DNA from 3 places in the Sphingobacterium siyangense genome. Region 3 is predicted to be linked to each of the others. Evidence: riboswitches for the same ligand, from Rfam matches in the RefSeq annotation. Region 3 holds a riboswitch; each other region holds the start of a gene.
The links. A riboswitch is a leader RNA that binds a small molecule or an ion and turns the genes downstream of it on or off. The one in region 3 is predicted to bind S-adenosylmethionine.
Positions count from the first base shown of each region.

Region 1 (3,285 bases), 2.0 Mb from region 3:
GATTGAGCGTATGAAGACCAACGGACAGTCATATCTTCAGGACGGTATACATCACCATAGATAATCGGAGGTTTTACACAACGTGAACCATAGGATTGTACCCAACCGTTTTGTGTAAATGCATATCCAGCTAGTTGCTCACCGAAGTATTCAACCATGTCATTACGTTCGAACTCACCGTGAACCAATACATCGATATCCAGTTGCTCTTGAAGACGGATTGTATTTTCAGTTTCTTCAGCAATTGCTTTATCGTACTCTTCCTGTGTGATCGATCCCTTTTTCAGATCAGCTCTCCATTTACGCACATCTTTTGTTTGTGGGAAAGAACCGATTGTTGTCGTAGGGAATGCTGGCAAGTTGAACTTCGCTTGTTGCGCTGCTTTACGGTCAGCAAATGCTGAAGTACGTTTCGCATCGTCATCAGTGATATTGCTTGTACGTGTTTTAACCTCTGGTTTGTGGATCAGTGGAGAAGTACGACGGCTTTCAGCTGCAGCTTTGTTCGCTTCGAAGCGTTTTGCTGTTTCAGCATCAACTTCACCTTCTGCTAATACGGCTAAGTCTTTTACCTCAGCTAATTTTTGTTTAGCAAATGCTAACCAGTTTTTTACTTCAGCTGGTAGCGATTGCTCATTGTGTTCATTGTCTAAGTCAAAAGGAACGTGCAACAATGATGAAGAAGGAGCTACCCAAACACGGTCTTTTCCTAATGCATCAACAGCTTGTTTGATTTTAACCAATGATTTTTCGTAATCATTTTTCCAGATGTTACGGCCTTCAACAATACCCAAAGATAATGTTAATGAAGCAGGAACTTTAGCTAGTACCGTATCCAATTGGTTTTCACCGCGTACCAAATCCAAATGTAAAGCATGGATAGGTAGGTTAACTGCGATATCTTCGTTATCTTTTAAAGCTTCGAAGTAAGTCGTCGCGATTAATTTGATATTTTTTGCAGCTGCAGCTAATTTTTCGAAAGTGGGTTGATATAAAGCTTTTACTTTAGCATCTAAATCCAATGCTAAGAAAGGCTCGTCAATCTGAACATATTGCGCACCGGCCTCAGCTAGTTTAGCTAATATTTGCTCATATACTGGAACAAGTTTATCCAATAAATCGATGCGGTCGAAGCCAGCTTCTTTTTCTTTACCGATCAAAAGGTAAGTGATAGGACCTAATAGAACTGGTTTAGTATCGATGCCCAATGATTTTGCTTCGTTATATTCATTTAAGAACTTTTCGGACGTCAATTTGAATTCTTGATCTTTTGTGAATTCTGGCACCATATAGTGGTAGTTGGTATCCAACCACTTGGTCATTTCCATTGCAGTCACGTCGATTCCTTCTTGTTGGAAACCACGCGCCATGGCAAAATATAGATCTAAGCTGTAATTGTTGTCTACTTTATTCAATAAAGAATGGTAACGAGCAGGAATTGCACCAACAGTAAGGGTTAAATCCAATACTTGATCGTAAAAAGAGAAATCATTGGAAGGGATCAAATCTATTCCAGCATCTTTTTGTGTTTTCCAATTGCCTTCACGAATTTTTTTTGCTGTGTCCAATAATTCCTCAACAGAAGATTTTTTAGCCCAATAGGCCTCATTGGCTTTTTTCAATTCGCGGAACGCGCCCACACGAGGGTAACCTAAATTGTTAGTCAATAACATAATGAATGTTTTTAATATTTCTTTTTCAACTATATTTCTTGCTAGAGAGAGAAGGACACACTAGAATTCGGTGACTTCGGCTTATCATTCCCATATCAAGTAGGGTAGAATTTAGCACCTTGTCAAGGGACAGGTTGCTAAGGCTTCATCGGGTCTATTCCCTCTGCCTTTCTCTATAAGCGACGCTAAGTTAGAACATTTCTTTTTGAAATGCAAATTTTTTATAAAAGTGCGTCAATTTTTTATATTCTACTAAGGATAAAATTGTTTTGTTCTTTTCTTTTCATCCATGATTTAGTGTATGCCATGTTTCAATACGCCGTGTAGCATAAAAAATGGGGAATGACTGTTTCTCATTCCCCATTCTTTTAGCTCACCAAAAGTTTGTAACCTTTTCCGTGCACATTGACAATTTCAACTTTACTATCTTCTTTTAGATATTTACGAAGTTTACTGAGAAATACATCCATACTTCTACCTGTAAAGTAGTTGTCATCATGCCATATTTTTAATAAAGCTTCTTCCCGGGTCAGCACATCATTTTTCTTTAAACAAAGCAAGCGTAGTAGTTCCGCTTCTTTGGTGGATAGTTTTTGCATCTGTCCTTTGTAAGAAATTTGCTGACTTGTATAATCAAAGAAATAATCACCAATTTCAAATTTATCAGCAACCACTTCCTCTTCTTTGTCTCGAACACTGCGTTTCAGCAAAGCATTGATGCGGAGCAATAATTCCTCCACTCGAAAAGGCTTTGTGATATAATCATCTCCCCCTAATTCAAAGGCTTCGGTTTTATCTTCCATCATCCCCTTTGCTGTGGCAAAGATAATAGGAACAGTATTGTTTGTTTTTCTGATTTCACGTCCAACTGTAAATCCGTCCTTTTTTGGCATCATGACATCGAAAATACAGAGGTCGTAGTTATTTTTTTTGAATTGAGAAATCGCTTCATCTCCATCTGTGCATAATGTGACGTCAAATTTTCCCTTTAATTCGAGATAGTCTTTTAAAAGATCCCCCAAATTAGGATCATCTTCTGCTAATAATATCTTTTGCATAATGATTATATTAATTTTCACCAATGTCCCTTGATGCTGATAAATCAGCTTTCCTCAACCTTTGAAATTTTTTAAAGAGGAAATATACAAAAAAGGAACGTTTTATTTTTTAATAGGCAAAATTACTTCAAAGGTCGTGCCCTTATCTTTTTCACTTTTAACTGTAATTTTTCCGTTCAGCCTTCTCAGGATGTCCTGGACATAACTTAAGCCAAGACCAAATCCTTTGACATTATGAACATTTCCAGTTGGAATACGGTAGAACTGGTCGAAAATCTTTTGCAGGTGATCCCGACTCATCCCAATACCGTTGTCGGCAATGGTGATAACAATGGTATCACCAACATTTTTGGATTGAATATTCACATGCAGATCTCCTTTGTTGTACTTAATTGCATTATCCAGTAGATTATAAAATACATTTGAAAAATGCAGCTCGTCACCAACAACAACATCTTTCGCCGCCGCTAGATCTATGGAAAATTTTCCGCCGATATTTTGCATCCTTAACTGCATACTGTCGGTAACTGCTGAGACAAGATCATTAATATGCA
Region 1 is NZ_CP080574.1:634,118-637,402, forward strand. Features, by position in the region: gene metE (5-methyltetrahydropteroyltriglutamate--homocysteine S-methyltransferase) at 1-1,673, opposite strand, end outside; SAM riboswitch class I at 1,752-1,855, opposite strand; gene K2F45_RS02540 (response regulator transcription factor) at 2,042-2,731, opposite strand; gene K2F45_RS02545 (sensor histidine kinase) at 2,834-3,285, opposite strand, start outside.
Region 1: linked by a shared signal. The riboswitch ahead of metE (5-methyltetrahydropteroyltriglutamate--homocysteine S-methyltransferase) and the one ahead of K2F45_RS21595 (5-oxoprolinase) in region 3 are both predicted to bind S-adenosylmethionine.

Region 2 (3,285 bases), 1.1 Mb from region 3:
GTATTTTATTTTTAGATTTTAAATATACCTATTGGATCTTACTGACGATCGCTATTGTTGCCAGACCAGCATTTTCAATGACAAAAAAGCGTAATATAGAGCGTATTGTAGGCACATTCTCGGGTATAATCGTTGGCATATTCTGCTTAATTGCTATTCATTTTCTCCCGGCTCTTCTTACCATAGCTGCATTAGGTCTTTTCGGATTCTTTTTATTCAATCGATCTAATTATATGGTCAGTGTCATCTTTATTACCTTGGGAATTGTGATTGCACTCAATTTGTTTGAAGGCAATATCAATCTCATTTTAGGCAGCCGAATGCTTTTTACACTTATTGGAGCATTCTTGGCTATAGCAGGTTATTTCTTGATACCTGTACGCCAGAGCACAGGCATGGTTCAGCTGGCAAAAGAGGTATCTCTTTACAACGAACATTATTTCCAGATCATCAATAACCGTCTGTCGGACGAGAGACAAAGTTCGTTTGATATACGGCTGGCTCGCAAAAAAGCGCAGACTGCCATGGCCCTGTTTTCAGACGCTATCAATCAAATGAAAAAAGAACCCGAACACAAATGGATGGATTGGTCACATATACACCATTTTCAGGCACTCTCTTATCAGGTCAACTCCCATTTGGTGGGTCTTTCGCTATCGTTAAGCAAAAAGACGAATCGCCACCTGACGTATGACATCCATAGTAGAATTGATGCACTTAAACCTCTTTTAACAGATTTAAATCAAATTGCAGAACGGATCAACTTAAAGAAATCATAATACCCGATTGGCAGTTACTTATCAAGTTTCATCGAACAATATGCGATCCGATCCGTATGTTATTCAAAATTCCTTTAACTAAAAAACAGCTTTTCTTTTGCTTTAATAAAAAAAGAGTTTATATTTGTATCGTCTTCGAAAGAAGATTTCTAATCAACACCTCCCTTAATCAGTAGGTCTTGATTTATAAAGAAGTGGCGAGAGACTGGCTCAATGACCCACTGGCAACCTTCAATTTGTTTGAAAAGGTGCCAATTCCTGTCCAAAACAATATCGTTTTGGAGCATATAAATAACATAAGACAATGATTATTAAACTACTGAAGTCCATTAAAAATTCAGGTTCAACACAAGTGAGCCGCACGATAAGCGAAAGTGTAAGCCATCATACAACTGTATTGATGCGAATGCGTATGCATATGCACTTCCACGCTTGTTAAGAATCATTTCCTTTTTCTTGGATAAAGATTTAACAGACCCTTCAAGGAGGTGTGTATGCTTCTCTTTTTACTTAGCAATTTCTTTTTGAACCCTTAAAATCTGATATATTATGTCTTCAAACAAAAATTTAAAATTCGAAACTCTTCAGGTTCACGCTGGCCAAGTCGCTGACCCTACTACGGGATCTAGAGCAGTTCCTATATATCAAACAACATCTTTTGTATTTGAAAATGCCGAACACGGCGCAAACTTATTTGCATTAAAGCAGTTCGGCAATATTTATACACGGATTATGAATCCTACCACGGATGTTTTCGAACAACGTATTGCGGCACTGGAAGGTGGAGTCGCGGCTGTTGCTGTTGCATCTGGCCAGGCGGCACAGTTTATTGCATTAAATAATATCTTGGAAAGTGGTGACAATTTTGTTGCCGGATCCAACTTATACGGCGGTACATTCAACCAGTTTAAAGTTTCTTTTAAACGTCTGGGCATCGAAGCTCGATTTGCAACGGACGCCGAGGCAGATAAAATTGAAGCCCTCATTGATGATAAAACAAAGGCCATCTATGTTGAAACAATTGGAAACCCAAGTTTCAATATTCCAGACTTTGAGAAAATTGCTGCAGTAGCAAAAAAATATGACTTACCGTTAATCGTCGATAATACTTTTGGAGCTGGGGGATATTTATTTAAACCTTTGGAGTATGGTGCGAATGTGGTGGTTGAATCGGCTACTAAATGGATCGGTGGACATGGTACAAGCATTGGTGGTGTCATCGTCGACGGCGGAAACTACAATTGGGGCAATGGAAAATACCCTCAATTTTCCGAACCATCTGAAGGCTATCATGGCTTAGTTTTTTCCGAAGTTTTCGGTGAAGGCGGACCGTTTGGAAATATTCAATTTGCCATTCGGGCACGTGTGGAAGGGCTTCGGGATTTCGGGCCAGCACTCTCTCCTTTCAATTCATTCTTATTATTACAAGGGCTTGAAACCCTGTCTTTACGGGTGCAACGCCATGTAGACAACACTTTAGAGGTAGCTAAATGGCTTGAGGCGCATCCACAGGTAGAAAAAGTAAACTATCCGGGCTTAAAAAGCTCTCCGAGCTTCGCTAACGCACAAAAATACCTTAAAAATGGCTATGGTGCAGTGCTTTCTTTCCAGCTCAAAGGTGACGCAGCACAAAAGGCCAATAGCTTTATCGACAGCTTAGAATTGATCAGTCACCTGGCCAACGTCGGTGATACGAAGTCATTGATTATCCATCCAGCAGCGACTACTCACCAACAATTGAGTGATGAAGATCAAGCCAATGCCGGAGTGTTCAAAGGTTTATTACGTCTTTCTGTAGGAATAGAACATATTGATGACATCAAAGCTGATTTACAACAAGCTTTTGATAAAATTAAATAATCAGATTTTTTCGGCTTAAAACGTAAACGTAAAATGAGTAAGCATATTTATCTGCACCCGGAGCCTTTTGTATTTGAAAATGGAAGAGAGCTTACTGATTTACAAATCAGTTATGAAACATTTGGCAAACCCAATGCAGATCGCAGTAATGTGATCTGGGTTTGCCATGCACTAACGGCCAATGCGGATGTACTGGATTGGTGGTCAGGTCTTTTTGGAACAGGTGAACTATTTGATTCAAACGATTATTTTATTATCTGCGCCAATGTCATCGGATCAGCATATAATAGCAGTAATCCGCTATCTATAAACCCTGCTACTGGACAACCTTACTACTTATCTTTTCCTGAATTTACAGTAAGGGATTTGGTCAAAGCCCATCAATTTCTTGCAGACCACCTGGATATCAAACAAATAGAGATCCTTATTGGGGGCTCATTGGGCGGTCAACAAGCATTGGAATGGGCCGTATCACGCAGTATAGCCATCAACCATCTAATCGTCGTTGGAACAAATGCCGTCCATTCAGCATGGGGTATTGCATTCAATGAAAGTCAACGTCTTGCCATTACTACTGATCGAACCTTTTATGCGAATCATCCCGATGGCGGAGCTAAGGGTTTAAAAGTTGCACGCGCTATGGCAC
Region 2 is NZ_CP080574.1:4,011,713-4,014,997, forward strand. Features, by position in the region: gene K2F45_RS16820 (FUSC family protein) at 1-779, shown strand, start outside; SAM riboswitch class I at 961-1,073, shown strand; gene K2F45_RS16825 (O-acetylhomoserine aminocarboxypropyltransferase/cysteine synthase family protein) at 1,329-2,639, shown strand; gene K2F45_RS16830 (homoserine O-acetyltransferase family protein) at 2,673-3,285, shown strand, end outside.
Region 2: linked by a shared signal. The riboswitch ahead of K2F45_RS16825 (O-acetylhomoserine aminocarboxypropyltransferase/cysteine synthase family protein) and the one ahead of K2F45_RS21595 (5-oxoprolinase) in region 3 are both predicted to bind S-adenosylmethionine.

Region 3 (3,285 bases):
ATGAAAAAGAAATTTATAACAGCGTTGATGCTATCCGGACTATTTTTGGGTTCCTGTAACAGTGCCTTGGACCTCAATCCTTTGGATCAGATTGCTTCGGACAACTATTTTAGCAAAAAATCGGATTTTGATAATGCATTGGCCGGTGTATACGCGTCATTGCAGAGTGAGACGTTCTCCTATGGGATGCCTTTCCGGGACTGTCTGACCGACAATGGCTACAATCAGTTCAACTCAGGTAGCGTCAATGAAATCGTAGGTGGGAATTTAAATCCGACCACAGGGGGGTATGAAACCGGAATTTATAACGATGCTTATGTGGGAATAGGACGTGCCAATCGCCTGATCGAGAAGCTTCAGGGCTATAACGGCTCCGATATGAACGATGCAGAGAAGAAAAATATGGAAGCCGAAGCCCGCTTTATCCGTGCTTTTGTTTATTTCCAATTGTACAGTATTTATGGTGAGGTGCCGCTTGTGCTGACTTCCCTTAGTCTGGAGAATCAACGTCAGCCAAAGGAAAGTGCGGAGAATATCCTAAAACAGATTCGCGCTGATCTGGATTTTGGGATCGCTAACTTAGCGGCTAAACCTTATTTCAATAATGGGGGGCATGCGACCGCAAGTTCAGCAAAAGCCTTGAAAGCACGGGTTTTACTGTTTGCGGCTTATGGTGACAAAGGGGTGCCCGATTTAGCAATCTTGAAAGAGGTAAAAGACTTATGCACCGATGTCATGAAAGAGTATACCCTGAGTACGGCTTTTGAAAATGTCTTTCGCGATGCAACACAGAAGAACAATACCGAGATTATCTTTTCGGTCAATTTTCTGGCACCGAATAATACAGCCCCCTGGGACATGTACCTAGGCGACTGGATCGCTGCTTCACCTTTACAAAACCTGGTGGATACCTATGAATGCAAAGATGGTCTGCCTTATGGTGAATCACCCTTGACTGACCGAGCCAATCCCTTCAAAGATAGGGATCCGCGCTTGAGCAAAACAATTTTCGTGGATCATCCCGACTTTGGCGGCGGTAAGATCCATACACCGTCCAATCCGCGGCCTACAGGTTATGGGGTATTGAAATTTTTGGATCCGGCCAACTTACCTTTTGGCTTTTCAACATTGAGCCAACAGGATGCGGTTGTACTGCGGTTTGGAGAGGTGTTATTGATGTATGCCGAAGCACAAAATGAAATCGCCGGGCCAGATCAATCGGTTTACGATGCTATGAATACCCTGAGGAGCCGCGTTCAGATGCCCGGGTTTCCTGCCGGTTATAACAAGGAAAAAATGCGCGACCGTATCCGCCACGAAAGAAGGGTTGAACTTGCTTTCGAAGGACTACGGCATTACGACCTGATTCGTTGGCATATCGCAGGCGAAGTACTCAATGCGGTCAAAGACAGTAAAGTGCCCTATCATTTTGAGGACAAATTTTACCGCTGGCCATTACCACAAACAGAAATTGAGAAAAGCGCAGGTGTGTTAATTCAGAATCCAAACTATAAATAATAAGATTATCGCCTTCTTTTAAATCGGCAATTTCCTAAACCAACCACAGCAGCGCGCACGAAGTCCTTTCGATGCGCGCTTTTTTTTGTCGATAACGATTACTGTAAAGGAATCAGGACATTCTGTTCCAAGCGTACAGGGACATGCTTCACCGAGGTAAAACCGTCTTCCTTGGAAATGATGTTGGAAAGATCCAGTCCTCTTTTGGAGAACGTACTGATCAAAGCTGTTCTAAAGGTTGCCTTGGCTGAACCCCAGCCTTGTCCTAAGATGGTGTCATTGTTGAGCTGGATCAGTTCATCTGTTGAGTAATAACTGAATTTTTCCAGTAAGTGTTGGTAAAGATTTGTTGTAGTAGCCATACAATTTAAAAATTTAAAGGATTAAACCATAAACTGTATCCAGATCTTGTTGGGAAAATAATCGTTCTGCGACGTTTATTTTGGTCGAAACCCGTATTAATTTACCACCGCGGTGCCTGCACTCGGTTGGTATTGCATCATGCAATTCTGAATACTCTACAAATATAGTAGATTATTTTTTATAATTAAAAATATTTTTGTTTTTAAGGGTAAAGGAGCGTTAGCAACCGGAATAGGGAGGTCAAAAGCGAGGCGCGTTGTTGGCTGTGATTTGGTTATGAAGCGGATAGCAGGGCGAAAAATTTATCATGTTACTGTAATCTCATCGAAAATACTTTTAAAAATAGAGATAAGACAATACTTTTGCGCCATGAATAGAATTGCGGAAATTAACGAATACATTGCTACCGAACGCGAGGTATTATTGCAACACCCTTTATATCGTAAGATCAAAACGATCAAGAATCTACGTTCTTTTACAGAAGGGCATGTGTACGCTGTATGGGATTTTATGTCTTTACTAAAAGCTTTACAGATTAAATTGACCTGTACGACTTTACCTTGGTTTGCGAGTGAGCATCCATCAACACGCTATCTAATCAACGAAATTGTCTTGGCTGAGGAGTCGGATGAATACATTGATGGCCGCCGTTTGAGCCACTTTGAGATGTATCTGGACGCCATGGATGCCATGGGTGCCGACCTTCATCTGGTCAACAAATTTATTGCTCAAGCCAAAAAATCGAACAACATATTCGATGTCATTGCAACGACCACATTGGACAAGCGGATCAAAGACTTTTTGAATTTTACATTCGAAGTGATTGCTGAGGGCGAGGTGCATAAAATTGCCGCAGCATTTACATTTGGACGTGAAGACCTTATTCCGGGAATGTTTACTTCTATTTTGGAAGAAATTAAAACAAACTTTCCTACAGCCAATCTGGATAGCTTTATTTATTATTTTCAACGCCATATTGATCTTGACGGCGACGAGCATGGACCGTTGGCGATGCAGATGATCACAGATCTTGGGAAGGACGATGAGGTTAAATGGACGGAAATGAAAGAGATCAGTAAAATTGCGCTACAAAAAAGAATCCAGCTGTGGAATGCAATAGAAGATTCCTTATACGGATAATCTATTATTATACCATCGAGAAAGGCCTTTCAAATCACGATTTGAAAGGCCTTTTTTATGTGCTGTAAAAAAGGATATTGTAAGGACTTCTTGGCAGATATTGGTCTTTTTGTTTGAATTGATGAAAAAATGTCTTTTTTCCATAACATATTGGCGTTTGTGAAGAAATCCAAGTTCCAATAAGTGTCTAAGTTTGCAACGCAAAAAAATTACATAGCACACGTGAACTTTTTTCCTCCCTATTGGGCAAAAGGCATACTAACC
Region 3 is NZ_CP080574.1:5,114,155-5,117,439, reverse strand. Features, by position in the region: gene K2F45_RS21600 (RagB/SusD family nutrient uptake outer membrane protein) at 1-1,518, shown strand; gene K2F45_RS21595 (5-oxoprolinase) at 1,617-1,880, opposite strand; SAM-I-IV-variant riboswitch at 1,947-2,040, opposite strand; gene K2F45_RS21590 (DUF3050 domain-containing protein) at 2,251-3,021, shown strand.